DNA from 4 places in the Rubrivivax sp. JA1055 genome. Region 2 is predicted to be linked to each of the others. Evidence: predicted binding sites of a transcription regulator. Region 2 holds the regulator's gene; each other region holds the start of a gene.
What was found. Region 2 encodes sigma-54, which starts transcription at its own class of promoters, with help from an activator protein. Its sites were predicted from a motif close to TGGCANGNAANCTGCTTT; they were not measured.
Positions count from the first base shown of each region.

Region 1: LOC65_RS00755 (PEP-CTERM sorting domain-containing protein) is a predicted target of sigma-54. The motif match lies at 2,712-2,729, and genes of this name have one in related genera.
Region 3: LOC65_RS02665 (PEP-CTERM sorting domain-containing protein) is a predicted target of sigma-54. The motif match lies at 2,876-2,893, and genes of this name have one in related genera.
Region 4: nifE (nitrogenase iron-molybdenum cofactor biosynthesis protein NifE) is a predicted target of sigma-54. The motif match lies at 4,141-4,158, and genes of this name have one in related genera.

Region 1 covers NZ_JAJKFP010000001.1:176,958-184,499, reverse strand. The annotation lists gene LOC65_RS00760 (DUF3427 domain-containing protein) at 1-2,462, opposite strand, end outside; gene LOC65_RS00755 (PEP-CTERM sorting domain-containing protein) at 2,759-3,436, shown strand; gene LOC65_RS00750 (hypothetical protein) at 3,618-3,854, shown strand; gene LOC65_RS00745 (YgjP-like metallopeptidase domain-containing protein) at 3,859-4,347, shown strand; gene dbpA (ATP-dependent RNA helicase DbpA) at 4,388-5,809, shown strand; gene LOC65_RS00735 (DEAD/DEAH box helicase) at 5,806-7,050, shown strand; gene LOC65_RS00730 (hypothetical protein) at 7,051-7,542, opposite strand, start outside.
Region 2 covers NZ_JAJKFP010000005.1:189,455-196,996, forward strand. The annotation lists gene LOC65_RS07580 (SPOR domain-containing protein) at 1-503, shown strand, start outside; gene LOC65_RS07585 (thiol:disulfide interchange protein DsbA/DsbL) at 569-1,216, shown strand; gene lptA (lipopolysaccharide transport periplasmic protein LptA) at 1,332-1,952, shown strand; gene lptB (LPS export ABC transporter ATP-binding protein) at 1,952-2,710, shown strand; gene LOC65_RS07600 (RNA polymerase factor sigma-54) at 2,721-4,223, shown strand; gene LOC65_RS07605 (class I SAM-dependent RNA methyltransferase) at 4,450-5,685, shown strand; gene LOC65_RS07610 (DsbA family oxidoreductase) at 5,682-6,320, shown strand; gene LOC65_RS07615 (hypothetical protein) at 6,509-7,144, shown strand; gene LOC65_RS07620 (amidase) at 7,130-7,542, opposite strand, start outside.
Region 3 covers NZ_JAJKFP010000001.1:601,629-609,170, forward strand. The annotation lists gene yihA (ribosome biogenesis GTP-binding protein YihA/YsxC) at 1-346, opposite strand, end outside; gene LOC65_RS02650 (cytochrome c) at 408-1,019, shown strand; gene msrP (protein-methionine-sulfoxide reductase catalytic subunit MsrP) at 1,175-2,146, shown strand; gene LOC65_RS02660 (sulfite oxidase heme-binding subunit YedZ) at 2,149-2,775, shown strand; gene LOC65_RS02665 (PEP-CTERM sorting domain-containing protein) at 2,963-3,589, shown strand; gene uvrA (excinuclease ABC subunit UvrA) at 3,652-7,542, opposite strand, start outside.
Region 4 covers NZ_JAJKFP010000001.1:574,449-581,990, forward strand. The annotation lists gene LOC65_RS02505 (substrate-binding domain-containing protein) at 71-1,027, shown strand; gene LOC65_RS02510 (response regulator) at 1,024-4,065, shown strand; gene nifE (nitrogenase iron-molybdenum cofactor biosynthesis protein NifE) at 4,190-5,596, shown strand; gene nifN (nitrogenase iron-molybdenum cofactor biosynthesis protein NifN) at 5,610-7,052, shown strand; gene nifX (nitrogen fixation protein NifX) at 7,049-7,462, shown strand; gene LOC65_RS02530 (NifX-associated nitrogen fixation protein) at 7,459-7,542, shown strand, end outside.

The sequences.
Region 1 (7,542 bases), on a different contig from region 2:
TCGATGTGCAGCAGGTCGGCCGCGCGCCGGCTGAGGTAGTCCTCCTCGGGGCCGGGCTCGCACACCAGAAGCCCGGCCTCGCGCTTCAGCGCGGTCCAGCCGCTGCGTGTGCCACCGGTGCCGGCGCGGTACACGTCTTCCAGTTCCAGCGCCTGGTCGCTCAGGAAGTTGGCCAGGCGCACGGCGCTGCGGCCGCGCAGCGCGGCGTAGGCCTGCAGCTCGGTCTTCAGTCGCCTCCAGCTCTGCTGCGTGAGCGTGCGCAGGCTGCCCAGCACCTGCTCTCGCGTCTGCTTCTGCAGGTGGATGTGGCAACCCGGCGGCAGGCTGCCGAAGCCGTGCTCCACGGCGTCGGCCAGCTCGCGCCGCGTCAGCCCGGTGATGCCCGACAGCAGCCGGTCGAAGCGGAAGTCGGCGCGGTGCTGGCCGACGAAGTCCAGCACCAGGCAGCTGTCCTTCCTCGGCGCCAGGCGCAGCCCGCGGCCCAGCTGCTGCTGGAACAGCACCGGACTCTGCGTCGGGCGCAGCAGCAGCAGGGTGTCGACCGTCGGCAGGTCCACGCCTTCGTTGTAGAGGTCCACGGTCACGAGGGCGCAGAGCTCGCCGCTGGCCAGCCGCTGCGGTGCGCGGCGGCGTTCGTCGCCCGGGGTGCTGCCGACGACGCAGGCCGCCGGCAGCCCGGCGCGGTTGAGCCGCTCGGTCATGAACTCGGCGTGCGCCACCGAGACGCAGAACACCAGCGCCCGGGACTGCCGGGGCTCGGACGCGAGCCGCATCCACTCCTTGACGACCAGCCTCGCGCGAAGGTCGTTGGCGGTGACGAGCTTGTCGATCGCGTCGCGTTCGCCAGGCAGGTCCCAGGGCACCGACGAGAAGTCGGTCTCGTCGTCGCAGGCGTAGTACTCGAACGGGGCGAGCAGCTGCAGGTCCAGTGCGTGCCACAGGCGCAGCTCCACCGCGGGGCTGCCGTCGGGGCGGTGGTCGAAGTAAGGCGCGAGCGGCTTGCCGTCGCTGCGCTCGGGCGTGGCGGTGAGGCCCAGCAGGACGGCCGGGCGGACCGTGCGCACGAAGGCGTCGAAGCGCTCGGCGGCCAGGCGATGGCACTCGTCGACCACCACGGTGTGCCAGTGCGCGGCGCCCGCCGTGGCGACGAGATCGCGGCTGCTGACGCTGTCGATCGTGGCGAACAGGTGGTCCAGCTGCCCGGGCTCGTGCGTGCCGCAGAGCAGGTCGCCGAACTCGGGGTCGCGCAGCACCTCGCGGTAGGTGCGCAGCGCCTGGCGCAGGATCTCCTCGCGGTGCGCCACGAACAGCAGCCGAGGCCGCCCGCCCAGGCGCTCGCAGCTGGCGCGGTAGTCGAACGCGGCGACCACCGTCTTGCCGGTGCCGGTGGCGGCCACCAGCAGGTTGCGCTGGCGGCCGTGCGCGCGTTCGGCCACCAGCTGCTCCAGCATCTCCTGCTGGTAGCTCTTGGGCTGCAGGTCGAAGAAGCCGACGGCCACCGGGCCGCCATCGCCCGGCCCGGCGCCCGACTCGCGCCGCAGCGCCGCGGCGAGGGCCTGGCGGTGCGTGGCGTCGTCGGGGTCGTAGCGGCGGAACTCGTTGTCCGACCACAGCGTCTCGAAGTGCGCCTCGGCGCGCGTGAACAAGGCGGCCTGCCCGCGCTGGGTGAGCTTGACGGTCCACTCCAGGCCGCCCGTCAGCGCCGCGCCGCTGAGGTTGGCGCTGCCGATGTAGGCCGAGCCGAAGCCGCTGGCGCGGTGGAACATCCAGGCCTTGGCATGCAGCCGCGTGCGGCGGCCGTCCAGTGACACGCGGACGTCGCAGCCCGGCAGGCGTGCCAACTCGTCGAGCGCGCGCAGCTCCGTGGCTCCGGTGTAGGTGGTGGTGAGGATGCGGATGCGCGGCCCGGGCGCGCCGGCGTCGCCGCCGCGGGCGGTGATCTGCTGCAGCACGTCCTGCAGCTTGCGCACGCCCGATACGGTGATGAAGCTGACCAGGATGTCGACCCGGTCGCTGGATGCCAGCTCGCGGCGCAGTTCCTGCAGCAGCGACGGCGAGCCCTTGCCGGCGGTGAACAGCCACGGCATGGCCAGACCGAGCTCGGGCGGTGTCGGGCGGGTCGGCGAGCGGTGCACGGCGCGCAGCAGCCGCGCTGGCGGCGCCAGCAGGTCGACAGCGGCGGCCGCGCCTCGGCTGGTGTTGCCCTGCAGCCGCTCGCGCAGCCAGATCAGCAGCTCGTTGACCAGCCCCAGCTGGCGTGTCGCCGCGTCTTCGCCGTCGCCGGGCAGTTCCTCCAGCAGGGCGGCGAGCTGCCGGACCAGGGCATCGGCCACGAGTTCGGCCGCATTCCCGGCCAGCGGCAGGACCTGATGCCGCGCGCCCGGGTCGGCGGCGAGCAGGCGCTCCAGGCGCTCGGTGAGCAGCAGGTCGTACAGGCCGGAGGGCAGGAGTCCCGGCGTCATCGGCCGGCACCCGGCCCGCGCAGGCCCGCGCCGATCTCCATCAGGGGCATCGTCGTGTTCTCGCTGAGCGTTCTCGGCGGCAGGTTGTACCAGGACGCCGGCCCGCCCGGTCGGCACGCTCGCGCGGGACCGGCCGCATCCGGCCTGTCGGCATCCTTGACACCGACCGGTTCGCAGCCTCGGCCCGCGGCCCCGCCGCTGCGGACAAACCCTTGTCACACCGGCGAAATCTGCCGCCCCGAGGTGGAGTGGCATGTCACGTGCTTTTGATGCAGGAAATCACGTTTGACACCGTCATGAACATCTTGCGCTGCACCTTGTCCGCTCTCGCCACCGTCGCCTGCGCTTCCGCGATCGCCGCGCCGGTCACGCCGACCTACGACCGCTTCGGCACGCTGCCGGGTGCCACCTTCGGCGGCAGCGGCATCCCGAACAACGCCGTGGCGGTGAAGGAATTCGAGAACGGCCTGACGCTCGGCCTGACCGCGCATCAGCGTTACGTCGGGCCGAACCTCGCCAACGACGGCGCCGGGACCTTCTTCGCGCCGGACGGGGTGTCGCAACAGTCGCCGTCGCCGGCGAACCCGTATGCGCTGTGGAACTTCGCGTACTACGTCAGCGGCCTGGACACCACCAGCTACTCGGTGCAGTTGCTGATCGACCGCGATCCGGCGGCCGGCACCGACCAGGCGGCGCACATCGGCGGCGCGTTCTCGGCGCTGCCGCTGATCCAGGACTCGTGGAACCTCGGCATGGACTTCCTCGAGGTGGGCAAGGCCTTCGACGCGTTCGCCGCCGGCGAGTACACGTTCGCCCTGGTCGCCTACTCCGCGGCCGGTGCCGAGATGGGCCGCAGCGCGATCCGCGTCGTCGTCGGCGAGCCCGGCAACGACGTGCCGGAACCGGCGACGCTGGCGCTGGCCGGCTTGGCGCTGTTCGGCGTCGCCGCCGCGAACCGCCGCCGCCGTCACTGAGCCGGCTGCCGCAGCGCCCGGCACGCCGGGCGGGCCGAGCCGGCGTTGCCGCTCGGGGCGCGGGCGGATCTTCGGGGCGCATGGGGCGCGACGGCCGCGGGGCCGGTCGTTGTCGTGAACACGGCCCGCTGCGGCCGCGGGCGGCGGACAATCGCCGGCTTTCGCGTCACCCCGCCCCCGCATGAAGACCTACGACATCGAAGTGCAGCGCCTGAAGTCCCTGCGTCACGACAAGGGCCTGATCGAGATCGGCGTCGACGCGCTGGTGCTGCCGCGCCCGGCGCGCGACGAAGGCGCCGCCGGCTCCTGTCTCAGCCTGCCGGTCGACCAGGCGCGGGCGCTGATGCTGCTGCTCAAGCAGCAGTTCGCCGAGCTCGACAAGCTGCAGCCGCGCAGCCGGCGCTCGGGCCGCTGCTGAGCCGGTGTCAGAACTCAAGTATCTGCAGTGCTACCCGCCCGACCTGCTGGCTCAGGTCCAGGCGCTGATCGCCGAAGGCCGGCTCGCCGACTACGTCGCGCGCCGCCACCCCGAGCCTTCGCCGGTGCGCAACGAGCGCGAGCTCTACGACTACGTCTGCGCGCTGAAGTCGCGGTTCATGAAGAGCGCGCCGCCGCTGTCCAAGGTCGTCTTCGACCCCAAGCTGCACGTCGTCAAGAACGCGCTGGGCACGCACACCGCGGTCTCGCGTGTGCAGGGCGGGCGGCTGCAGGCCAAACGCGAGATCCGCATCGCCGCGCTGTTCAAGGAGGCGCCGGCCGACTTCCTGCGCACGATCGCCGTGCACGAGCTGGCGCACCTGAAGGAGCGCGAGCACGACAAGGCCTTCTACGCGCTGTGCCGCCACATGGAGCCCGAGTACCCGACGCTGGAGTTCGAACTGCGGCTGTGGCTGACGGCGCGCGAACTCTGAAATCCCGGCGCCGGCCGGCCCTAGCCTCGACAATCGGGGCATGACCGAATCTCCCGCCGCGCCCGCCGGCCCCGCTTTCTCCACGCTGCCGCTGTCGCCGGCCGTGCTCGCCAACCTGCAGCAGCTGGGCTACGAGTGCATGACGCCGATCCAGGCCGCGGCGCTGCCGCCGGCGCTGGCCGGGCGCGACCTCATCGCCCAGGCCAAGACCGGCAGCGGCAAGACCGCGGCCTTTTCGCTGCCGCTGCTGGCCAGGCTCGACGCCAAGCGCTTTGCCACACAGGCGCTGGTGCTCTGCCCGACGCGTGAACTCGCCGAGCAGGTCTCGCAGGAGATCCGCCGCCTGGCGCGCGCCGAAGACAACGTCAAGGTGCTGACGCTGTGCGGCGGCGCCGCGATCCGGCCGCAGCTCGCCAGCCTGGAGCACGGTGCGCACGTCGTCGTCGGCACGCCGGGGCGTGTGCTCGACCACCTGGAGCGCGGCTCGCTGGCGCTGGAGGCGCTGACCACCTTCGTGCTCGACGAAGCCGACCGCATGCTCGACATGGGCTTCGCCGAGGACATCGCCGCCGTCGCGCGCCACTGCCCGCCGCCGAGCAAACGCCAGACGCTGCTGTTCTCGGCCACCTATCCGGACGACGTCGCCAAGCTCGCCGCGCGCTACCTGCGCGACCCGCAGGAAGTGCGTCTGGCCGAAACCCACGCCGCCAGCCAGATCGTCGAACGTTTCTACGAAGTGACCGAGAGCCAGCGCCTGCACGCCGTCGGCCTGCTGCTGCAGCGTTTCCGCCCCGAGAGCACGCTGGCCTTCTGCAACACCAAGCAGCAGTGCCGCGACCTGGTGGCGGTGCTGCAGGCACAAGGCATCGTCGCGCTGGAGCTGCACGGCGACCTGGAGCAGCGCGACCGCGACCAGGTGCTGGTGCGCTTCGCCCACCGCAGCGCCAGCGTGCTGGTGGCCACCGACGTCGCTGCGCGCGGGCTGGACATCAGCAAGCTCGAAGCGGTGATCAACGTCGACATCACGCCCGAGCCCGAGGTGCACACCCACCGCATCGGCCGCACCGGGCGCGCCGGCGAGAGCGGGCTGGTGTTCAACCTCGCCAGCCTCGACGAGATGGGGCGTGTCGGCCGCATCGACGAGATGCAGGGCCGGCAGAGCGTCTGGCATCCGCTGCCCGAGCTGGAAGCGGAACTGGCCAAGGCCGGGCCGCAGCCGCCGCTGCTGCCGCCGATGGTGACGCTGCAGATCCTCGGCGGCCGCAAGGAGAAGATCCGCCGCGGCGACGTGCTGGGCGCGCTGACCAAGGACCTGGGGCTGGAGGCGGCGGCGGTCGGCAAGATCGACGTCAACGACTTCTCGACCTACGTCTCGGTGCGCCGCGACCTCGCCGAGCAGGCGCTGCGCGGCCTGGCGCGCGGCAAGGTCAAGGGCCGCACCGTCAAGGCGCGGCGGCTGTGAGCGCGGGCTTCGCCGCCCTCGGGCTGACGCCGGCGCTGCAGCGCGCCTGCGCCGAGCTCGGTTTCAGCATTCCGACGCCGGTGCAGCAGCAGGCCATCCCGCCGGCGCTCGACGGCCAGGACCTCGTCGCGCGCGCGCCCACCGGCTCGGGCAAGACCGCGGCCTACGCGCTGGCGATGCTGCATCGCTTCGACATCACGCCGCGCGAAAGCCGGCGCGTCACGCGCGCGCTGCTGCTGGTGCCGACGCGCGAACTCGCGGTGCAGGCCGGCCAGACGCTGCGCGCGATGGCGCGCGAGATGGCCGAGCCGGTGAAGGTCGCCGTCGTCTTCGGCGGCGTCTCGGTGAACCCGCAGATGATGGGCCTGCGCGGCGGCGCCGAAGTCGTCGTCGCGACGCCGGGCCGGCTGCTGGACCTGGACGAGCGCAACGCGCTGACGCTGGGCGAGGTGCAGCTGCTGGTGCTCGACGAAGCCGACCGGCTGCTCGACGACGGTTTTGCCGACGAGCTGGAGCGTGTGCTGGCGCTGCTGCCGGCCGAGCGCCAGCAGTTGCTGTTCTCGGCGACCTTCCCGCCGCCGGTGCAGGCGCTGGCCACGCGCTTGCTGCACGCGCCGGTGCAGGTGGCGGTGGACGCCGCGCCCGAGGCCGGCGGCCCCGAGATCGAGCAGCACGCGGTCGAGGTCGACACCGCGCAGCGCACGCCGCTGCTGCGCCGGCTGCTGGCCACGCACGACTGGCCGCGGGTGCTGGTCTTCGTCGCCACGCGCCACGCCAGCGAGATGGTCGCGGCCAAGCTGCAGCGCGCCGGCATCGCCGCCGCGGCGCTGCACGGCGAGCTGAGCCAGGGCGCGCGCGCACGGGTGCTGGCCGAGCTGTCGCACGGCACGCTGCGTGTCGTGCTCGCCACCGACCTGGCGGCGCGCGGGCTGCACATCCCGGCGCTGGCCGCGGTGATCAACTACGACCTGCCGCGTTCGGCCGCCGACTACACGCACCGCATCGGCCGCACGGCACGCGCCGGCGCCAGCGGCGAAGCCTGGAGCTTCGTCACCGCGGCCAGCGAGGCGCATTTCCGCCTCATCGAGAAGCGCCAGGGCCGGCGCGTCGAACGCGAGCGTGTCGACGGTTTCGAGCCCACCGAGAGTGCCCCTGCCGCGCCCGCCGGCCACGGCGGCGTCAAGGGCCGGCGCAAGAGCCGCAAGGACAAGCTGCGCGAAGCGGCCGCGCGCGGGGCCTGATCAGCGGCGCAGCAGCGCCTTCGCGGCGTCGATGCGCTGCGCCAGCGGCGCCGCGGCGTCGCGCATCACCGACAGCAGGAAACGTTCGGCTTCGCGTTCGGGCGCCGAGCGCGGCTCGGGTGCACCCGGCGCCGTGGTCGCGTCCGGCGGCGCCAGCGTGCGCAAGGCGGCGGCCAGTTCATCGGCCGTGATCGGGCGCAGCGGCGCCAGCAGCGCGGCCTGGGCGTCGGCGCCCGGCGGCAGGTCCAGCCACGGGGTCTCGGTGAACAGCGGCGCCAGGTCGGGCGAGACCAGCGCCGCCCAGCGTTCGGGACCGACCTCGGTGCCGGGCAGGGCCGGCGGCGCGGCCTCGGGCGCCGGCCAGCAGCGCAGCCGGGCCGCGGGCAGTTCGTCGAGCCAGCGCCGGCGCAGGCCGTCGACCAGTGCGCTCGCCGTCGCGGCATCCACGGGCTGCTGCAGCGCGAACCAGAGCTGCAGGCCGTCGCGCCCCGA
Region 2 (7,542 bases):
TGCCCTTCATCGACAAGGTTCCGCAGCGCACCGCCGAGCAGGACAGCGCCGAGGTCGAGCGCAACAAGCGCTGGGACCCGAACGCGCCGCTGGCCGGCAAGCAGCCGCCGCTGCCGGCGGCGGCCGCCTCGGCGCCGACGGCCGCACCGTCCGCGCCGCCGACGGCCGCGCGGACGCCCGCCAGCGCCCCGGCCGCGCAGGGTGGCTCCACCCGCGATCCGGCGGCCATCCTCGCCGGCCAGTCCACCGACCGGGCCGCTGAAGCGTTCGTGTACTTCGTGCAGACCGGCGCGTTCACGCGCACCGAGGACGCCGAGCAGGAGCGCGCCCGCCTGGCGATGCTCGGCTTCACGGCCAAGGTGAGCGAGCGCGAGCAGGCCGGCAAGACGATGTACCGGGTGCGCACGGGCCCCTACGGCACGCGCGACGACGCCGAGGCTGTCCAGGGACGGCTGCAGGCGGCGAACATCGACGCCCGGCTGGTCCGCGCCGAGAAGCCCTGAGCAGGGAACCCGGCACGGGTGCGGCCGGTCCCATGCGACGACACCGATCACTCGAAAGGAAACTCATGAAGCGGCGCGATTTCTCGATCCAACTGGCCGGTGCGGGCCTGGGCCTGGCGATGGCCGGTGGCGCCCGCGCGCAGGGCGGGCCGGTCGAGGGCACGCATTACGTGCGGCTGCAGACGCCCGCACCGACCTCGATCCCCGAGGGCAAGAAGGTCGAGGTCGTCGAGTTCTTCTGGTACGAGTGCGGCCACTGCTTCAACTTCGAGCCGCTGCTGGAGACCTGGAGCAAGCGCCTGCCGGCCGACGTCGTGTTCCGCCGCGTGCCGGTGGGCTTCACCGCGCGCCACCAGATCGCCCAGAAGATCTTCTACGCGCTCGAGGAGATGGGCCAGGTCGGCGCGGTGCACCGCAAGGTGTTCAACGCGATCCACGTGCAGGGCAAGCGCCTGCTGTCGGAGTCGGACATCATCGACTTCATGGTCGCCAACGGCCTCGACGGCAAGCGCTTCGGCGACGCCTTCCGCTCGTTCAGCGTGGCGACCAAGGCCAGCCGCGCCAAGCAGCTCGCCGACGCCTACAAGATCGACGGCGTGCCGGCGATGGGCATCCAGGGCCGGTACTACACTTCCGGCGCCCTGGCCGGCGGCCACGAGCGTGCGCTCGCGGTGGCCGACTTCCTGATCGCCCGCTCCCGCCAGGGCGCCTGAGCCCGGGCCCGCGCCGGGTCTTGATCCGGCGCATCGGCCTCGCAACGCGGGGCCCGCGAACCCTGTTCGACGGCACGAACTTGTGGCTAGAATGCTTGCAAGTTTCGTGCCGAAAATGACGCTCCGTTTCGCCCTCCTCCGCCGTGCCGCACCGCTGGTGCTGGCGCTGCTGTGCGCCGCCGCGGCCGCCGAGCGCGCCGACCGCGAGCGCCAGATGGTCGTCGAGGCCGACCGGCCGGGCTCGGTCGACCTGCAGCGCCAGCTCGTCGAGTTCAACGGCAACGTCGTCATCACCCAGGGCACGATGGTCATCCGCGCCGACCGCGTCGAGCTGCGCGAGACGGCCGACGGCTACCGCGCCGCCACCGCCATCGGCAGCGCCGGCCGCCCGGCGAGCTACCGCCAGAAGCGTGACGGCGTCGACGAGGTCGTCGAGGGCGTGGCCGACCGCATCGAGTACGACGGCCGCGCCGACACGCTGCGTTTCATCGGCAACGGCGCGGTGCGCCGGCTGCGCGGCGCGGTCGTCGCCGACGAGATCACCGGCTCGCAGATCGTCTGGGACAACACCGCCGAGACCTTCAGCGTCGCCGGCGGCGAGACGACCCGTGCCAACCCGAGCGGTCGCGTGCGCGCGGTGCTGAGCCCGCGCAGCGACAAGGCGGCCACGCCGCCGGCCGCGCCGGCCTCGGCCGCGCCGCTGGCGCCGGCGCGCTCGCTCGGGGGCCAGCGCTGATGGAAACCGCCGTCGCGGGCAGCCGGCTCGAAGCCGAGAACCTGCAGAAGAGCTACGGCCAGCGGCGCGTCGTCAAGGACGTGCACCTGTCGGTGGCCGCCGGCGAGGTCGTCGGCCTGCTCGGCCCCAACGGCGCCGGCAAGACCACCACCTTCTACATGGTCGTCGGCTTGGTGCGTGCCGACGCCGGCCAGATCCGCATCGACGGCCGCCCGGTCGAGCGCCTGCCGATCCACCAGCGATCGCGCCTGGGGCTGTCGTACCTGCCGCAGGAAGCGTCGATCTTCCGCAAGCTGACCGTCGAGGAGAACATCCGCGCCGTGCTCGAGCTGCAGCAGGGCCCGGACGGCCGGCCGCTGAAGCCGGCGCAGATCCAGGAGCTGCTGGACAAGCTGCTGCACGACCTGTCGATCGAGAAGCTGCGCGACTCGCCGGCGCCGGCGCTGTCCGGCGGCGAGCGCCGCCGCGTCGAGATCGCCCGGTCGCTGGCCACGCAGCCGCGTTTCATCCTGCTCGACGAGCCCTTTGCCGGCGTCGACCCGATCGCCGTCATCGAGATCCAGCGCATCATCGCCTTCCTCAAGTCGCGCGGCATCGGGGTGCTGATCACCGACCACAACGTGCGCGAGACGCTGGGCATCTGCGACCGCGCCTACATCATCAGCGAGGGCAGCGTGCTCACCGAAGGCACGCCGCAGGCGATCGTCGAGAACGCCGAGGTGCGCAAGGTCTACCTCGGCGAGCATTTCAAGATGTGACGCGCGGCCGATGAAGCCCTCCCTCCAAGTCCGCCTGTCGCAGCATCTGGCGCTGACGCCGCAGCTGCAGCAGTCGATCCGGCTGCTGCAGCTGTCGACGCTGGAGCGGCACCAGGAAGTCGAGCAGATGCTCGAGCAGAACCCGTTCCTGGAGATGGACGAGGACGCGGCGACACCGTTCGACGCGCCGGCCGAACGTGCCACCGTCGACCGCGTCGCCGAGCGTGACGACGGCGACGGTGCCGCCGAGCCGGCACCGGCCGAGGTCGACGCCGCCGAGTTCGGCACCACCGAACGCGACGACTGGGAGAACGGCACCGAGCGCGACGACTTCGACGGCATCCGCGAGACCCCGGCCGCGGCAGCGCCCGAAGGCGACGACGACCTCGACCCGCAGGAGCGCCGCGCCAGCGCCGGCACGCTGCAGGACCACCTGCGGCGCCAGATCGCCGGCATGCGGCTGTCGGCCGAGGACGCTGCGGCACTGCACGTGCTGATCGAGTCGCTGGACGACGACGGCTACCTCGCCGACCCGCTGGAGGACATCGCCGCGCGCCTGGCCGACATGCTGGACCTGGACGACGAGGAGCAGCGCGAGGCCCTGGCCGACCGCCTGCAGTGCGCGCTGCGCTGGCTGCAGAGCCTGGAGCCGACCGGCGTCGGCGCACGTTCGCTGTCCGAGTGCCTGGTGCTGCAACTGCGCACGACGCCGCGCTGCGAGGCGCGCGAGGTCGCGATCCGCATCTGCGAGCACTCGCTGGAGCTGCTGGCGCGGCGCGACGTGAAGAAGCTGACCGCCGCCACCGGCGCCGGCGAGGACCTGCTGCGCCAGGCGCAGGCACTGATCGTCGCCTGCGAGCCCAAGCCGGGGCGGCCGTTCGCGCCGGCCGAGTCGAACATCATCGTGCCCGACGTCATCGTCCAGAAGTCGGGGCGCGGCTTCAAGGTGCTGCTGAACCCGGACGTGATGCCCAAGCTGCGCATCAACGACCTCTACGCCCAGGCGATCCGCGGCCAGCGCAACGGCGCCGGCGGGCTGTCGTCGCGGCTGCAGGAGGCGCGCTGGTTCATGAAGAACATCCAGCAGCGTTTCGACACCATCCTGCGTGTGTCCAAGGCCATCGTCGAGCGCCAGAAGGGTTTCTTCACCCACGGCGCGATCGCGATGAAGCCGCTGGTGCTGCGCGAGATCGCCGACGAGCTGGGCCTGCACGAGAGCACGATCTCGCGCGTGACGACGGCCAAGTACATGGCCACGCCGCAGGGCACCTTCGAGCTGAAGTACTTCTTCGGCAGCTCGCTGAACACCGAGGCCGGCGGCAACGCGTCGAGCACCGCTGTGAGGGCGCTGATCCAGCAGCTCGTCTCGGCCGAGGACGCCAGCAAGCCGCTGTCGGACAGCCAGCTGTCGCAGATGCTCGAGGAGCAGGGCATCCAGGTCGCGCGCCGCACCGTCGCCAAGTACCGCGAGGCGCTGAAGATCGCGCCGGCCTCGCTGCGCCGGGCGATCTGACGCGACCACAGCCCAGGGTCAGGTCCCGCAGGACCTGACCCCGTCCTCCGCCGCGACGCGCCGCCGCCGCAGCTGAGGCAGCCCGGGCAGCCCGGGGTCAGGTCTTGCGAGACCTGACCCCGTCCTCCCGTCCTCCTGACCCCGTCCTCCGCGTCCTCCGCCACAACGCGCCGCCGCCGCCGCAGCTGGACTACAGTCCAGCGCTTTCGTCCGTCGCGCCGCCGTCATGACCGTCTCCCTGTTCCTTCCCTGCGCCGGTGGCGTCGAGCCGCTGCTGGCCGACGAGGCCGCCCGCATCACCGGCTGCCGCACCGAGGCCGTGCGCGGCGGCGTCTTCGTCGACGGCGACGCCCGCGCCGCGATGGCGCTGAACCTGGAAAGCCGGCTCGCCCAGCGTGTGCTGTGGCCGCTGATCGACGGCCCCTACCGCGACGAGCACGAGCTCTACGAACTCGCGCGCCGCGTGCGCTGGGACGACTGGATCACGCCGCGCCAGACGCTGCGTGTCGACGTCGCGGCGCAGCGTTCGCCGCTGAAGAGCCTGAACTTCGCGACGCTGCGCGTGAAGGACGCCGTCTGCGACCAGCTGCGCGAAACGAGCGGCGAACGCCCCAGCGTCGACACCCGCCACCCCGACCTGTCGCTGCAGCTGTACGTCGGCCCCGAGCACGCGACGCTGTACGCCGACACCTCGGGCGAGGCGCTGTTCAAGCGCGGCTGGCGCGACGAACGCGCCGGTGGCGTCAAGGGCGAGGCGCCGCTGAAGGAGACGCTGGCCGCGGCGATGCTGGCCGCCGCCGGCTGGCAGGGCCGCGAGGAGGACGGCGCGCTGCTCGACCCCTGCTGCGGCGCCGGCACGATCGCCATCGAGGCCGCGCAGATCGCCTGCGGCATCGCCCCGGGCATCAAGCGCCGTTTCGCCTTCGAGCGCCTGCTGCCCTTCCGCGACCAGCTCGGTGCCTGGCGCGAGCTGCAGCAGGCCGCGCGCGAACGTGTGCACGCGCCTGCGGTCGAGGTCTTCGCCGGCGACGTGAGCTTTCGCATGACCGACTTCGCGGCGCGCAATGCCGCCAACGCCGGCGTCGGCCAGGCCATCGCCTTCAAGACTGCCGACGCGCTGCAGCGCCCGGCGCCGGCCGAACGCGGCACGCTGATGCTCAACCCGCCGTACGGCGAGCGCATCGCGCCCAAGGGCAGCGGCAGCGCCCGCGGCGACGCGCCCGGCGGCGCGCGTGAAGGCTTCGACGGCGGCGGCTCGTCGGCCGAGTTCTTCGGCGCGCTGGCCGCGCACTGGAAACGCCGCTACGCCGGCTGGACGGCCTGGGTGCTGAGCCCGGAGATGAAGCTGCCGTCGCTGATGCGGCTGAAGGAGAGCCGGCGCGTGCCGATGTGGAACGGGCCCATCGAATGCCGGCTGTTCCGCTTCGACATGGTTGCCGGGTCCAACAAGGAGGCCGCATGAAGCGTCTGCACATCGACTTCGTCAGCGACGTCGTCTGCCCCTGGTGCGCCGTCGGCCTGGCGTCGCTGGAGCGGGCGCTCGAGAACCTGGCCGGCGAGATCGAGGCCGAGATCGAGGTCCGCCCGTTCGAGCTGAACCCCGACATGGCGCCCGAAGGCGAGGCCATCGACGAACATCTTCAGCGCAAGTACGGCGGCGCGCCCGAGCAGTTCGCCGCCGTGCGGCGCACGCTGGCCGAACGCGGCGCGGCGGTCGGCTTCGCCTTCGGCGAGCGCACGCGCATCTGGAACACCTTCGACGCCCACCGGCTGCTGCACTGGGCCGGTCTCGAAGGCCGGGCGCTGGACCTCAAGCGGGCGCTGCTCGCCGCCTACCACGGCGAAGGCCGCAACCCGAGCGACCCCGAGGTGCTGGCCCAGGTCGCGGCCGGCGTCGGGCTGAACGAGGCCCGCGCCCGCGAGGTGCTCGAACGCGGCGAGTTCGCCGACGCCGTGCACGCCGAGGAGCAGCGCTGGCTGGCGCTGGGCATCCGCTCGGTGCCGGGCGTCGTGGTCGACGAGCGCCACCTGATCTCCGGCGGCCAGCCGCCCGAGGTCTTCGAGCAGGCGCTGCGCGAGATCGCCGCCGGCCGCTGAACGGCCGGCCCGGCCGCGGCAACAACTCGCCGCGCGCCGGCGCACCGACTGCGGGCTGGGGGGTGCCCCGGGCTTCGCTGACACAGCGCAAGCGGCGGGCCGCGGTGCGGCCGAGCATGGCCTCGACGGGCCCCGCGGCGCAGTCGTCCGGCCGCCGGGCGACCGTTGTCCGCACCAGGAGATCGATCATGGCCACCCGTTTGGACCTGCTGGGCTCCGTGCCCGCACCCAACCGCACCGACCTGTTCCGGCCGCGCCCGCCGCTGCCGTTCGCCCGCCCGACGATCATCACCTTCGACGACGTGCCCGACGGCACCGTCATCGACGAGCAGTACGCCGCCAAGGGCGTGCACTTCGCGTCGATCAGCACCAGCCCGCCGCGGCGCTGGAGCAGCTACGCACGCTCGGCCTGGGGCATCGAGAGCGCACCCAACGGCGTGTCGGTGGTCGCGCCGCCGCAGCTGAGCCTGTTCGACGCCCGCCAGGGCGGCATCGAGGCGCGTTTCGACAAGCCGCAGCAATGGGTGTCGATCGACGCCCAGCCGGTGCTGCCGCCCGAGTACTTCGGCAACCCGACGGCGCGACCCTTCATCGAGGCCTACGACGCCGGCAACCGGCTGCTCGAGCGCACGCGCTACCCGCTGAACCCCGGCGACCCGGCCTGGGGCAGCTGGCAGGTGCTGATGGTGTCGGCCGGCAGCGCGGTCATCACCCGGGTCGTCATCTCCAGCGCCTGGGATGGCGGCGTCGCGGTCTACGGCCTGTTCGACCGGCTGGCTTTCGGCACCGAACGGTCGCTGCTGCCGTTCTCACTGGGCGGCTGAACCGCTGGCGATCGGCGGCAGGCGGTCGAACCAAGGCGCATCGGCCTCGAGCTCGGCCGCCAGCTGCAGCAGCGTCGCCTCGTCGCCCTGGCGGCCCATGGCCTGCACGCCCAGCGGCAGACCCTCGGGCGTGCGGTGCAGCGGCAGGCTCATCGCCGGCACGCCGGCCAGGTTGGCGAGCTGCGTGAACGGGTACGGCGCCAGGTTCTGCACGAACAGGCGCTGCACACGCGTGTCGAGCGCGCCCCAGCGCGCCAGCGGCGCGAGCAGCCCGCTGGCCAGCAGCAGGTCGGTCAACCGGGCCTCGGCCGGCGACGGCTCCAGCGCGCCGAGCGGCAGCGCCGGCCGTGCGGTCGTCGGCGTCAGCCAGACGTCGTGGGCGGTGAAGAAGGCCCCCA
Region 3 (7,542 bases), on a different contig from region 2:
CCTCCTGCCAACGCAGCTTGGCGCTGCGCTCGACGGCGGCGTAGCCGTAGCCGGGCAGGTCGGCGAACAAGGCATCCGGCGCGTCCTTCGGCCCGACCTCGAAGAGGTTGATGTGCTGCGTGCGCCCCGGCGTTCGCGACGCGAAGGCCAGGCGCCGTTGCTGCGCGAGCGTGTTGATCGCCGTGGACTTGCCGGCATTGCTGCGTCCGACGAAGGCGATCTCCGGCAGTTCGCCCTGCGGCAACTGGTCCAGGCGGCTCGCCGTCGTGAGGAATCGCGCCGTGTGCGCCCAGGCCAAAGCCGACTTTTCGGCATCGCTGGGCACATCTCGAAAGGTAGACGTCATGGGGCATTGTAAAATCCTGCGGTTTGACACCCGAACACCTGCCGACCGAGGCCCCCGCCGCATGAAGTTCGCCGTCGCCCTGACCATCGCCGCGCTCGCTGCCGGCACCGCCTTCGCCCAGGAAGCGAAGCCCGCCAAGCCGGATCTCGCCAAGGGCCAGATCACGGCGGCCACCTGCATGGCCTGCCACTCGGCAGACGGCACGCGCGGGATCCCGATCTACCCGATCCTGCAGGGCCAGCATCAGGCCTACATCGTCAAGCAGCTCACCGAGTTCAAGGCCGGCAAGCGCATGAACCCGATCATGATGGGCATGGCCGCGCCGCTGAGCCCGGAAGACATGGTCAACGTCGCCGCGTTCTTCGCCTCGAAGCCGCCGGTCAAGGGTGAAGCGACCTCCAAGGAGACGATCGCCCTGGGTCAAGCCATCTTCCGCGGCGGCATCGCCTCGAAGAAGGTCCCGGCCTGCTCGGGCTGCCACAGCCCGAACGGCGCCGGCATCCCGGCGCAGTACCCGCGCCTGGGCGGCCAGCACGTCGAGTACACGACGGCGCAGCTCAACACCTTCCGTTCCGGCGAACGCAACAACAGCGCCCAGATGACGGCCATCGCCGCCAAGCTGAGCGACGCCGAGATCAAGGCCGTGGCCGACTACATCGCCGGCCTGCACTGACCGCACGCAGCACCCAGCACGACGGGCCGGCCATTCGCCGGCCCGTTTTGTTTGGTGTGCGCCATGCCCCACGGCAGACCCGTGATCTGCGGGCACGGCCGACGCGCCGAAGCGCTTTGCGCTACCTTGCGCCGTCGTCTTTCCCCGAGTTCCCGATGCTGTACCTGAAGGACCGCGGCCACGTGCACCCGCTGGCCAGCGAGATCACCCCGCGCGAAGTCTGGCGCCAGCGGCGCACGCTGATCCAGGGCCTGGCCGCAGGTGCGGCGGCCGCGGCGCTGCCGGCGCTGGCCGCGACCGCGCGGCCGGGCCAACGCGACGCACTGCCCGGCGCACGCAGCGCGGTGCCGGGCGCGGCGACGATGGAAGCGCCGACGACCTACGGCGACGTCACGAGCTACAACAACTTCTACGAGTTCGGCACCGACAAGGCCGACCCGGCGCTGCGCGCGCAGAAGCTGCAGACCCGGCCCTGGACCGTCGTCGTCGACGGCCTCGTGAAGAAACCCGGCCGCTGGGACCTGGACACGCTGCTGAAGCTCGCGCCGATGGAAGAGCGCATCTACCGCCTGCGCTGCGTCGAAGGCTGGTCGATGGTCATCCCCTGGGTCGGCTATTCGCTGGTCGAGCTGATCCGCCGCGTCGAGCCGCTGGGCAGCGCACGCTACGTGCAGTTCGAGACGCTGGCGGACGCGAGACAGATGCCCGGGCTGCGTTCGAACATCATCCCCTGGCCCTATGTCGAGGGGCTGCGTCTGGACGAGGCGATGCACCCGCTGGCGCTGCTCGCCTTCGGCCTCTACGGCGAGCTGCTGCCGCCGCAGAACGGCGCGCCGCTGCGCCTGGTCGTGCCCTGGAAGTACGGCTTCAAGTCGGCCAAGAGCCTGGTCGCGATCCGCTTCGTCGAGCAGCCGCCGCGCAGCGCCTGGCAGCGCACGGCGCCGCAGGAGTACGGCTTCTACGCCAACGTCAACCCGACGGTCGACCATCCGCGCTGGAGCCAGGCCACCGAGCGCCGCATCGGCGAAGGCCTGTTCGCCAAGCGTAGGCCGACGCTGATGTTCAACGGCTACGAGCCGCAGGTCGGCCAGCTCTACGCCGGGCTGGACCTGAAGAAGAACTACTGAGCGTGTCCGCGCCGAACCAGCTGCTGGCCTCGCCGGCGGCCAAGCCGATCGTCTTCGTGCTCGCGCTGCTGCCGGCGGCGTGGCTGGTCTGGGGCGCCGTCGCGAACACGCTGGGCGCCAACCCGGCCGAGGCGCTGATCCGCGCCACAGGCGACTGGACACTGCGTTTCCTGTGCCTGACGCTGGCCGTGACGCCGCTGCGCCAGGCCACCGGCTGGCACGCGCTGGCGCGGCTGCGGCGTTTGCTGGGGCTCTTCACCTTCTTCTACGGCGTCGTGCACTTCCTGTGCTTCGCCTGGCTGGACATGGGCCTCGACGTCGGCGCCATCGTGCAGGACATCGCCAAACGCCCGTTCATCCTCGTCGGCACGGCGGCGCTGCTGACGATGCTGCCGCTGGCCGCGACCTCGTTCAATGCGGCGATCAAGGCGTTGGGCGGGCGGCGCTGGCAGTTGCTGCACCGCGCCGTCTACGCGACCGCCGGGCTGGCGCTGCTGCACTTCTTCTGGATGCGCTCGGGCAAACACGATTACGCCGAGGTCGCGGTCTATGCCGCGATCCTTGGCGGGCTGCTGCTCTGGCGCCTGCGCGGCGCCATCGCGCGCTCCCGCGGCCCGGCCGTCGGCTGAGCACCCCCCTTAGTCGAAGGCTCTTACAAGCGCCAGCGGCCGGCCCGGCGCACCCTCCCCAAGTCATTGTCAGAAAACGACTTTTCCCACCGAACGATGGTGGCACGACCCATGCTTCGAGCCTTTCCGGCATGACGCCGGCCCTCTGGCCGGGACGCCGCAAGAGCCAACCGAACGGGAGTCCCTCATGAAATCGGTCTTCAAAGTTCTCGCTGCAGCGGCCGCCGCCGGCGCCGTCTCGGCGGCAAGCGCCGCACCGATCGTCCTCGACTTCGAGGGCATCGCCAGCGGCGCGCCCGTCGGGAACTTCTACGCCGGACTTGGCGTGGAGTTCAGTCCGGCAACGCTCGCCATCGTCGACGCCGATGCCGGCGGCGGCGGCAACATTGCCAACGAACCGTCGCCGGACACGGTGATGTTCTTCCTGGACGCGAACAACGCCATCCTGAACTACGCGGCAGGGTTCACCACGGGCTTCTCGTTCTTCTATACCTCGTCGACCGCCGCGGTCGTCACCGTCTGGGATGACCTGAACGGCACCGGCAACATCCTGGGCACGCTGGACCTGACGGCCCAGTTCAACCAAAACTGCAGCGGCGACCCCGGCGGCAGCTTCTGCAACTGGACTGCGGTCGGGGTGGCGTTCGGAGGTGTCGCCAAGTCGATCGACTTCGGCGGCACGGCCAACCAGACCGCCTTTGACGACATCACGATCGGCTCGGCAACCCCGGGCAACGTGCCGGAACCGGCGACGCTGGCGCTGGCCGGCCTCGCGCTGGCGGGCGCCGGCTTCGCACGCCGCCGCAAAGCCTGAGCCGTCGGGACGTGATCAAGGCCGCGCAGCGCGCGGCCTTTTTCATGGGTGCCGCCTGACGGTCAAAGCCGCAGCTCGCCCCGTGCCAGCACCGGCGCCAGCGCGCGCCCGGTGTGCGTGCCGGCGGCCACCACCTGCTCCGGCGTGCCGGCGGCCACCACGCGGCCGCCCTCGCCGCCGCCTTCGGGGCCGAGGTCGAGGATCCAGTCGGCCTCGGCGATGACGTCGAGGTCGTGCTCGATGACGACGACGCTGTGGCCGCCGTCGACCAGCCGGTGCAGCACACGCGCCAGGCGTTCGACGTCGGCCATGTGCAGGCCGACCGTCGGCTCGTCGAGCACGTACAGCGTGTGCGGCAGGCGGTTGCCGCGCCGCGTGACGTCGTCGCGCACCTTGGACAGCTCGGTGACGAGCTTGATGCGCTGCGCCTCGCCGCCGGACAGCGTCGGGCTCGGCTGGCCCAGCGTCAGATAGCCCAGGCCGACGTCCTTCAGCAGCTGCAGCGGGTGGGCGATCGCCGGCATGCTGGCGAAGAAGCCGACGGCCTCGTCGACCTCCATGCGCAGCACGTCGCCGATGCTCTTGCCGCGCCAGGTGACGGCCAGCGTCTCGGCGTTGAAGCGGGCGCCGTGGCAGACGTCGCAAGGCACCTTCACGTCGGGCAGGAAGCTCATCTCGATCGTGCGCATGCCCTGGCCTTCGCAGGCCGGGCAGCGCCCGTCGCCGGTGTTGAAGCTGAAGCGGTTGGCGGCGTAGCCGCGCGCCTTGGCTTCCAGCGTCTCGGCGAAGAGCTTGCGGATCGCGTCCCAGAAGCCGATGTAGGTCGCCGGGCAGGAGCGCGGCGTCTTGCCGATCGGCGTCTGGTCGACCTCGAGCACGCGGTCGACCGGCTCGAAACCGGTCAGCCCGCTGCAGCCGACGAGGCCGTGGAAGCCGTTGGCCAGCATCGCGTCGCGCCCGGCCTTGGTCGACTTCTGCGTCACCGCGGCCTGCACGCTGGCCAGCAGCACGTCGCGCGCCAGCGTGCTCTTGCCCGAGCCGCTGACGCCGGTGACGGCGACCAGGCGCTTCAGCGGCACCGTGACGTCGACGTTCTTCAGGTTGTGCAGCGACGCGCCGCTGAGCGTCAGCGCCGGCGCGTCGGCCTCGACCGGGCGGCGCGGCTGCAGCGGGTGTCTCGGCGGCGTGGCGAGGAAACGCCCGGTCAGCGACTCGGGCGCCGCCGACAGGTCGGCCACCGTGCCCTGGGCGACGAGGCGGCCGCCGCGCACGCCGGCGCTCGGGCCGATGTCGATGATGTGCTCGGCGCGCCGGATCGTGTCCTCGTCGTGCTCGACGACGACCAGCGTGTTGCCCTGGTCGCCGAGCTTGTGCAGCGCGTCGAGCAGGATGCGGTTGTCGCGCGGGTGCAGGCCGATCGTCGGCTCGTCGAGCACGTAGCAGACGCCCTGCAGGTTGCTGCCGAGCTGCGCCGCCAGGCGGATGCGCTGCGCCTCGCCGCCCGACAGCGTCGGCGCGGCACGGTCCAGCGTCAGGTAGCCCAGGCCGACGTCCTCGAGGAACTGCAGCCGGCTGCGGATCTCGGTGACGATGTCGCGCGCGATCTCGGCGTCGCGGCCGGTGAGATCCAGCGCCTCGACCCAGGCGCGCGTCTCGCGCACCGACAGCCGGGCGATGGCGCCGATCGACTCGTCGTCGAAGGTCACCGCCAGCGCCGCCGGGTTCAGGCGCGCGCCGTGGCATTCCGGGCAGGGCTGGTCGGCCAGGCCCTCGACCTCGGGCTCCTCGGACGGGAAACTCTGCTCGCGGCCCTTGTCGCTGTCGTCGCGCACCGAGTCGTCGAAGGCCTTGCGCTGCTCGCGTGTCAGCGCCAGGCCGGTGCCGACGCAGTGCGTGCACCAGCCGTGCTTGCTGTTGTAGCTGAACATGCGCGGGTCCAGCTCGGGGTAGCTGGTGCCGCAGACCGGGCAGGCGCGTTTGGTCGAGAAGACCTTCAGCTCGCCGATGCCGCGGCCATTGCCGCCGCCGTCCATCGCCGCGGCCAGGCCATCCAGCGGGTGCAGCAGGTGCAGCACGCCCTTGCCCAGCTCCAGCGCCTTGGCCAGCAGCGTGCGCAGCTCGGCTTCGCCGGCCGGGTCGACGACCAGATCGCCGACCGGCAGCTCGATCGTGTGCTCCTTGAAGCGGTCCAGGCGCGGGAACGGCGACACCGGCACGAACTCGCCGTCGACGCGCAGATGGGTGTGGCCACGCGCCGAGGCCCACTTCGCGAGGTCGGTGTAGAGGCCCTTGCGGTTGACGACCAGCGGCGCCAGCAGCCCGACGTGCTGGCCGCGGTGGTCGCGCAGCAGCTGCGCGGCGATGCTCTCGGTGCTCTGCGCGCGCACCGGCGCGCCGTCCTTGACGCAGTGCTGCAGCCCCAGCTTCACCCACAGCAGGCGCAGGAAGTGCCACAGCTCGGTGGTCGTCGCCACCGTGCTCTTGCGGCCGCCGCGCGACAGGCGCTGCTCGATGGCCACCGTCGGCGGGATGCCCCAGACGGCGTCGACCTCGGGCCGGCCGGCCGGCTGCACGATGCTGCGCGCGTAGGCATTCAGGCTCTCCAGGTAACGCCGCTGGCCTTCGTTGAACAGGATGTCGAAGGCCAGCGTGCTCTTGCCCGAGCCGCTGACGCCGGTGACGACGTTGAACTTGCCGCGCGGGATGTCCACCGACAGGTTCTTGAGGTTGTGCTCCTTGGCGTTGACGATGCGGATCGTGTCGTCCTCGGCCTGGCGCTCGCGGCGGCGGGCACGCACCAGCGTCTGCAGCGGCGTGCCGTCCAGGCCCCCGGCCGTGCGTTCGGCGGCCCGCGCGACGCCCAGGCCCAGCGCGGCCTCGTACTCGCGCAGCGCGACGCCGGTGTGCGAGCGCGGGTGGGCCTTCAGGTCCTCGGGCGTGCCGGCGCAGACCAGCTCGCCGCCGGCTTCGCCACCGTCGGGGCCGAGGTCGACGATCCAGTCGGCGGCGCGGATGACGTCGAGGTTGTGCTCGATGACGAGCAGCGAGTGCCCCGCCTCCAGCAGCTTGCGCATCGCGCGCATCAGCTTGGCGATGTCGTCGAAGTGCAGGCCGGTGGTCGGCTCGTCGAACAGGAACAGCGTGCCGCGGCGCAGCGCCGCGCGCGTGTCGCGGTCGGCGAAGGCGCCGGCCCAGGCGGCGCTGCCGCCGCCGGCCGGCACTGCCGGGCGCTTGCCGGCCGCGGCCTCGGCGAGGAAACCGGCGAGCTTGAGCCGCTGCGCCTCGCCGCCCGACAGCGTCGGCACCGGCTGGCCCAGGCGCACGTAGTCCAGGCCGACGTCGACGATGGGCTGCAGGCGCTGCACCACGTCGCGGTCCTGCTGGAACCAGTGCACGGCCTCGGCGACGGTCAGGTCCAGCACGTCGGCGATCGACAGCTGCATGGGCCCGCGCACCAGCTTCACGTCGAGGATCTCGGCGCGGTAGCGGCGGCCGTCGCAGTCGGGGCAGCGCAGGTAGACGTCGGACAGGAACTGCATCTCGACGTGCTCGAAGCCCGAGCCGCCGCAGGTCGGGCAGCGGCCGTCGCCGGCGTTGAAGCTGAAGGTGCCGGCGGTGTAGCCGCGCTCGCGCGCCAGCGGCGCGTCGGCGAACAGCTTGCGCAGCTCGTCGAAGGCGCCGACGTAGCTCGCCGGGTTGCTGCGTGCGGTCTTGCCGATCGGGCTCTGGTCGACGAACACGGCGTCGCTGAGCCAGTCGGCGCCGAGCAGCCGGTCGTGCTCGCCGGGGGTCTCGGTGGCCTTGCCGAAATGGCGCGCCAGCGCCGGGTGCAGCACGTCCTGGATCAGCGTGCTCTTGCCCGAGCCGCTGACGCCGGTGACGACGACCAGGCGCTGCAGCGGCAGCTCGACGCTGACGTTCTTCAGGTTGTGCTGGCGCGCGCCTTCGAGGAT
Region 4 (7,542 bases), on a different contig from region 2:
GACGCCTGTCGGTCCGGTGCACCCGCCCGGGTGCAGCCGACGGCCCCCGCCGGGAAGGCGAAGACAAGGCATGCGTTTGCCATGGCGGTTCCTGATCGGGCTGCTGTGGGCCGCGGGCGCCCAGGCCCAGGGGCAGGTTTACGGGCTGGCCGGCAAGAGCACCGACGACCCCAACTACGTCGCCGCCTGGCGCGGCTGTGCCGCCGAGGCCCAGACCTGGGGCGACCGCTGCATCGCGCTCGGCGTGCGCGGCCCGGCCCGCGCACGCGCCCAGGACGCGGCCATCGTTGCCGGCCTGCAGCGCGGGCTCTCGGGCCTGGCCGTCGCGGTGACCAACTCGCGTTATCTCGGCGAGTCGGCCCTCGCGCTGGCGGCCGAACGCAGCGTGCCGGTCGTCACCTTCGAGACCGACGTCGACCCGGCGCAGCGCGCGCTGCGCCGCGTGCACATCGGCGCCGACAACGCCGACATCGGCCGCCAGCTCGCGGCCCTGGTCGCCGCACGCCGCCCGGCAGGCGGCCAGCTCTGCCTGCTCGCCGGCGACTCGCACGACGCCGCCACGGCCGCCCGCGTGACGGCGCTGCGGCGCACGCTGGCGCAGGACCCGAAACTCGCCGAAGGCGCCCGCCTGTCGGGCGAACGCGGCTGGCGCGAGGTCGCGCGCTGCCCGTGGTTCAACGGCGACGACGCGCGGCGTGCGCTGCGCCAGCTCGCCACCGCGTTCCGCGACGAGGACGCCGACGCCGTCGTGGCGCTCGGCGCCTGGCCCTTCGCCGACCCGGGCGCCTACCGCGCCGCCGTGCAGCCGCTGGCCGCGCAGGACCGGCAGCGTGTCGTCGTCGCGGCCACCGGCGCGCTCACGGCCGGGCAGAAGGCCCTGCTGGCCGACGGGCTGGTGCAGGGCTACGTGTCGGTCGACTACGAGCAGATGGGCCGCTACGCCTACCGGGCGATGAAGCGGCTGGCCACCGGCCACCCGGTGGAGCCGTCGATCCGGATCGGCGCGGTGGTGCGCCACGCGCTGTGAGCCGGCCCGCCGCGATGCCGCCGGCGATGCGCCGCCTGTCGCGTGAACTGCTGCTGCGCGTGGCCGCGGCCAGCGTCGTGCTGGTGCTGCTGGCGACGCTGGCCAACGCCTGGATCAGCCATCGCGACGAACGCGGCCGCCAGCGCGAGCAGGTGCAGGCGGTGCTCGGCGCCTACGGGCCGGCGCTCGCCAAGGCGGTCTGGGAACTCGACGACGCCTCGGTCCAGGTGCAGCTGCAGGGGCTGCGCAGCTTTCCGGCGCTGCTGTCGGCCGAGGTGCGCGGGCGCGGCATCGACGAACGCTACGCCAAGCCCGGCGCGAACCCGGTGCACGCCGGCGAGACGCTGCGCCACCCGCTGCCGGCCCCGGACGGCCAGGGCACGGTCGCGGTGCTCGAGCTGCGCCTGGACGAAGACTGGCTGAACGGCCAGGTCTGGCAGGCCTCGCGCCAGTTCGCGGCCGCGGCGCTGGTCGAGATGCTGCTGCTCGCGGCGCTGGTGTACGCGCTGGTCGCGCGCAGCGTCTCGCGGCCGCTGGAGCGGCTGCACGCCCACGTGCGCGCGCTGGACCTCAGCCGGCTGGGCGAACCGGCGCCCCGGCCGCCGGGCCCGGCCAACGAGCTGCACGCACTTGCCGACGGCATCACCGGCCTGCAGCGCGCTCTGCAGCACCAGCTGGCGCTGCAGACGCGGCAGTTCGACGAAGTGCTGCGCCGCATGGCCGACGGCGCCGGCGTCGTCGACGCCGATGGCCGCATCGTCGTCTGCAACCCGGCCTGGGCGGCGATGCTCGGCGCCGCAGGGCCCGCGCAGGCGCTCGGGCTGCCGGCCACGGCCTGGCTCGCCGAACCGTCGTGGGACACGCTCGCTGCGCGGCTGGCGCAGGCGGGCACGCTGCCCGCCGAAGACCTGTCGCTGCGCCGCGCCGACGGCGGCACGCTGGCCACCGAGGCCAGCTTCGCGGTCTTCGCACGCGCCGACGCCGGCGCGCCGGTGCGCGTGCAGCTGGTGCTGCGCGACGTCAGCGCCCGGCGCGAGACCGAACGCACGCTGGTCGCCGCACGCGAGGCCGCCGAGGCGGCGACGCGCGCCAAGAGCGACTTCCTGGCCAACATGAGCCACGAGATCCGCACGCCGATGAACGCGATCCTCGGCATGACGGCGCTGGCGCTGCGCACCGAACTCGACCCGCGCCAGCGCGACTACCTCGAGAAGACCCGCGCCGCGGCGCAGTCGCTGCTGGGCATCGTCAACGTCATCCTCGACTTCTCGAAGATCGAGGCCGGCCGGCTGGAGCTCGAGCACGACGAGTTCGAGCTCGACGCGGTGCTCGACGGCGTCGCGGCCATCGTCGCGCTGCAGGCGCACGACCGCGGCCTGGGCTTCCTGCTCGATGTGTCCGAGCAGGTGCCGCGGCGGCTGGTCGGCGACGCGCTGCGGCTGTCGCAGGTGCTGGTCAACCTGTGCGGCAACGCGGTCAAGTTCAGCGAACGCGGCGAGGTGCTCGTGCGCGTCGAGGCGCTGGACGCCGCCGACCCGCACCTGCAGCGCCTGCGTTTCGTCGTGCACGACGAAGGCATCGGCCTGTCGGCGCAGGACCTGGAACGCCTGTTCCGGCCGTTCAGCCAGGTCGACGCCTCGACGACGCGGCGCTATGGCGGCACCGGCCTGGGCCTGGCGATCAGCCGCCAGCTGGTGCAGGCGATGGGCGGGGACATCGCGGTGCGCAGCAGCCCGGGACGCGGCAGCGAGTTCGCCTTCGACGCGGTTTTCGGCCGCAGCGACCGGCCCGCCGCCGCGGCCCGGCGGGCGCCGCGTGAAGGCCTGCGCCTGCTGGCGGCCCACGCCAGTGCGCGCGCGCGCACGATCCTGGCCGCCCGGGCGGCCGAGATCGGCTGCAGCGCAGCCGCGGCGAGCTCGGGCGACGAAGCCGCCGCCGCCCTGGCCGCCGGCGCCGTCGACCTGGTGCTGCTCGACGCGGCGCTGATCGCGGCGGACGCCGGCCTGCCCGCAAGGCTGCGGGCGCTGGCCGGCCCCGCCGCGCGGCTGGTGGCGCTGGTGCCCTACGGTGCCGACGACGCCGCGCGCCCGCTGCCGGCGGGTGTCGACACGCTGCTGGCCGCGCCGGTGACGACGGCGACGCTGCTCGCGCTGCTGGAGTCGCTGTTCGGTCGCGATGCGCCGGCCCCCGGCGCGCCGCTGCCGCGGCCGCCGGCGCCGCGCCGCCTCGAAGGCCTGCGCGTGCTGCTCGCCGAGGACAACCCGGTGAACCAGGAGCTGACGCTGGAGCTGCTGCGCCAGGCCGGCGCCAGCACGGCACTGGCCGGCGACGGCCTGGAGGCCCTGGCCTGGCTGGCGCGCGAACGTTTCGACGCCGTGCTGATGGACGTGCAGATGCCGGTGCTCGACGGCCTGGAGGCCACGCGCCGGCTGCGCCGACTGCCCGGGCTGGAGGCGCTGCCGGTGATCGCGATGACCGCGCACGCGATGGCCAGCGACCGCGAGGCCTGCCTGGCCGCCGGCATGAACGACCACCTGGCCAAACCCTTCGAGCCCGACGTGCTGATCGAGCGGCTGCGGCACTGGACCGGCATCGACGCCGCGCCCGTCGTCGCGCCGGCCGCTGCGCCGGCAGCGGCAGGGGCGCACGCCGTGCTGCCGCCCACGCTGCCGGGGCTGGACAGGGCCACCGGCCTGCGTTTTGCCGCCGGCCAGCCGGCGCTGTACCGGCGCGTGCTGGAACTCTTCGCGCAGTCGCGCGCCGGCATGCCGGCGACGATTGGCGAACAGTGTCGCGGCGGCGATCTGGCCGCCGCGGCTTCGGCGCTGCACATGCTGAAGTCGGAGTCGGCGACGATCGGTGCCACCGCGCTGCGCGAGGCCACCCGCACGCTGGAAGCCGCGGTGCGCTCGGGCGAACGCGCCGCGATCGACGCCGCGCTGCCGGTCTTCGACGCCGAGCTGCGGCAGGTGCTGGACGGCCTGGCGGCGGCCTTCGGCACGCCGGCGGCCGAAACCCAGGCGTCGCGTTTGTCGTGATCCCGCCAACGCCGGCAACGCCGGCGCAGATCGCCAAGTCCTTGTCGGCGAAGGAGAAAACGCGCGGCGCACGACTGGCACCGATCGTGCAACACGGCATGGGCCGCCCACAGGAGCCCGCCGCATGTCCGCATCGCTCAACGCCAGGATCGCCCAGGTCTTCGACGAGCCCGGCTGCGACGTCAACCAGGCCAAGGGCGAGAAGGCGCGCAAGAAGGGCTGCACCAAGCAGCTGACGCCCGGTGCCGCCGCCGGCGGCTGCGCCTTCGACGGCGCCAAGATCGCGCTGCAGCCGATCGCCGACGTCGCCCACCTCGTGCACGGCCCGATCGCCTGCGAAGGCAACAGCTGGGACAACCGCCACAGCGCGAGTTCCGGCCCGCACATCTACCGCACCGGCTTCACCACCGACATCGACGAGTTCGACGTCGTCTACGGCGGCGAGAAGCGGCTGTTCAAGGCCATCCGCGAGATCGCCGAGACCGTGCGCCCGCCGGCGATCTTCGTCTACCAGACCTGCGTGCCGGCGATGATCGGCGACGACATCGAGGCCGTCTGCAAACGCGCCAGCGAACGTTTCGGCCTGCCGGTCGTGCCGGTCGACGTGCCGGGTTTCGCCGGCCCGAAGAACCTGGGCAACAAGCTCGGCGCCGAGGCGTTGCTCGACTACGTGATCGGCACCGTCGAGCCCGACGTCAGCACGCCCTACGACATCAACATCATCGGCGAGTACAACCTGTCGGGCGAGCTCTGGCAGGTCAAGCCGCTGCTGGACGCGCTGGGCGTGCGCGTGCTGGCCTGCATCACCGGCGACGGCCGCTACCGCGAGATCGCGTCGGCGCACCGGGCCAAGGCCAACATGATGGTCTGCTCGAAGTCGATGATCAACGTCGCCACGCGCATGCAGCAGCGCTGGGGCATCCCGTACTTCGAAGGCTCGTTCTACGGCATCGCCGACATGAGCCAGACGCTGCGCGACATCGCCCGGCTGCTGGTGCAGACCGGCGCGCCGGCCGACATCGTCGACCGCGCCGAGGCCCTGATCGCCGCCGAGGAGCCGCGCGCCTACGAGCGCCTGCGCGCCTACCGCGAGCGCCTGGCCGGCAAGCGTGTGCTGCTGATCACCGGCGGCGTCAAGAGCTGGTCGGTGGTCTCGGCGCTGCAGGAAGCCGGGCTGGAGATCGTCGGCACCAGCGTCAAGAAGAGCACCAAGGAAGACAAGCAGCGCATCCAGGAGATCATGGGCGACGACGCCCACATGATCGAGGACCTCGCGCCGCGCGAGATGTACCGCATGCTGCGCGAGGCGCGCGCCGACATCATGCTGTCCGGCGGCCGCAGCCAGTTCGTCGCGCTGAAGGCGCGCATGCCCTGGATGGACATCAACCAGGAGCGCCACCACGCCTTCGCCGGCTACGAGGGCATCGTGACCATGGTCGCCGAGATCGACAAGGCGATCTTCAACCCGGTCTGGCAGCAGGTGCGTGCGCCCGCGCCCTGGGAAGCCCCGGCCGTGGCGCTGGCGGCCTGAACGGGAGCGCACGATGGCCCTCGTCACCGAATCCAAGAAGTCCTGCAGCGTCAACCCGCTGAAGATGAGCGCACCGCTGGGCGCCAGCTTCGCCTTCATGGGGCTGGAGTCCTGCATGCCGCTGATGCACGGCTCGCAGGGCTGCACCTCCTTCGGCCTGGTGCTGCTGGTGCGCCACTTCAAGGAGGCGATCCCGCTGCAGACGACGGCGATGAACGAGGCGACGACCATCATGGGCGGCGACGACAACCTCGTGAAGGCGCTGCTCAACATCCGCCAGCGAGCCAAGCCCCAGGTCATCGGCATCTGCTCGACCGGGCTCACCGAGACCAAGGGCGACGACGTCGACGGCACGATCCGGCTCGCGCGCCAGCAGCACCCCGAGCTGGCCGACACGGCGGTCGTCTACGCCTCGACACCCGACTACGTCGGCGCCTTCCAGGACGGCTGGGCGGCCGCCGTCACGGCGCTGGTGTCGACGCTGCCGCGCGTCGATGAACCGCGCCGCGACGGCGTCGTCGCGCTGCTGCCCGGCTGCCACCTGACGCCGGCCGACCTGGAGGAGCTGCGCGAGACGATCGAGGCCTTCGGCCTGCAGGCCGTCGTCGTGCCCGACATCTCGGGCTCGCTCGACGGCCACATCCCCGACACCTGGCAGGGCACGACGATCGGCGGCACGCCGCGCGCCGAGATCGAGGCCCTGGGCGGCGTGATGGAGGTGCTGGCCGTCGGCGAGCAGATGCGCCCGGCCGCCGAGGCGCTGCAGGCGCGCTGCGGCGTGCCGTTCACGCTGTTCGACCGCCTGACCGGGCTGGGCGCCAGCGACGCCTTCGTGCGCCGCCTGGCCGAGCTGTCGGGCCGCGAGGTGCCGGCCAAGCTGCGCCGCCAGCGCAGCCAGTTGGTCGACGCGATGCTCGACGCCCACTTCCACACCGGCAACGCCAAGATCGCGCTCGCCGCCGAGCCCGACCTGCTGTGGGCCGCCGGCAGCTTTCTCGCCGAGATGGGCGCCGAACTCGCGACCTGCGTGACGACGACGCGCTCGCCGCTGCTCGAACGCCTGCCGACCAGCGAGGTGCTGATCGGCGACCTGGAGGACTTCGAGCGTTCGGCCGAAGCCACCGGCGCCGAGCTGCTGATGACGCATTCGCACGGCCGCCAGGCCGCCGAGCGCCTGGGGCGGCCGCTGTTCCGCCTGGGCATCCCGATGTTCGACCGCATCGGCAACGCCCATGTGCGAATGGTCGGCTACCGCGGCACACGCGACTTCGTCAACGCCGTGGGCAACGCGCTGATCGAGTGCATCGGCCACCACGGGCCCGACGACTGGCCGCTGCCGGCCGCCAGCCTGGCCGCCGCCCAGGCCGTGCCGCCGGCCGTCGCCCACGTCAGCGCCGTCATCCCGCGCCGCCGCCCGGCGGCCACCGATCCCGTCACTTCCCGGAGCGAACCATGAAAGTCGCCTTCGCCACACAGGACCAGCAGCGCGTGGACGCGCACTTCGGCTGGGCCCCGCACCTGGCGGTCTACGACGTCACCCCCGAGGGTTATGCCTTCGTGCAGGACTTCGCCTTCGGCGACGGCCTGGACGAAGACGGCGACGAGGACAAGCTGACACCGAAGCTGGCCGCGATCGGCGACTGCGCCATCGTCTACGTCGCCGCGATCGGCGGCTCGGCGGCGGCGCGTGTCGTCGCCAGCCGCATCCACCCGGTCAAGCTGACGCAGCCCGAGCCCATCCTGGACATCCTCGACAAGCTGCAGAACGTGCTGCGCGGCACGCCGCCGCCGTGGCTGCGCAAGGCGCTGATGAAGGGCCAGGAACGCTCCTTCGACTTCGAGGACGACGCCGAGGTGAAACGATGAGCGCCGCCGTCGAGACCCCGGCGGCCGACGAGGCCGCGCTGCAGGACGGCTTCGTGCGCGAGCTGATCAAGCAGATCCGC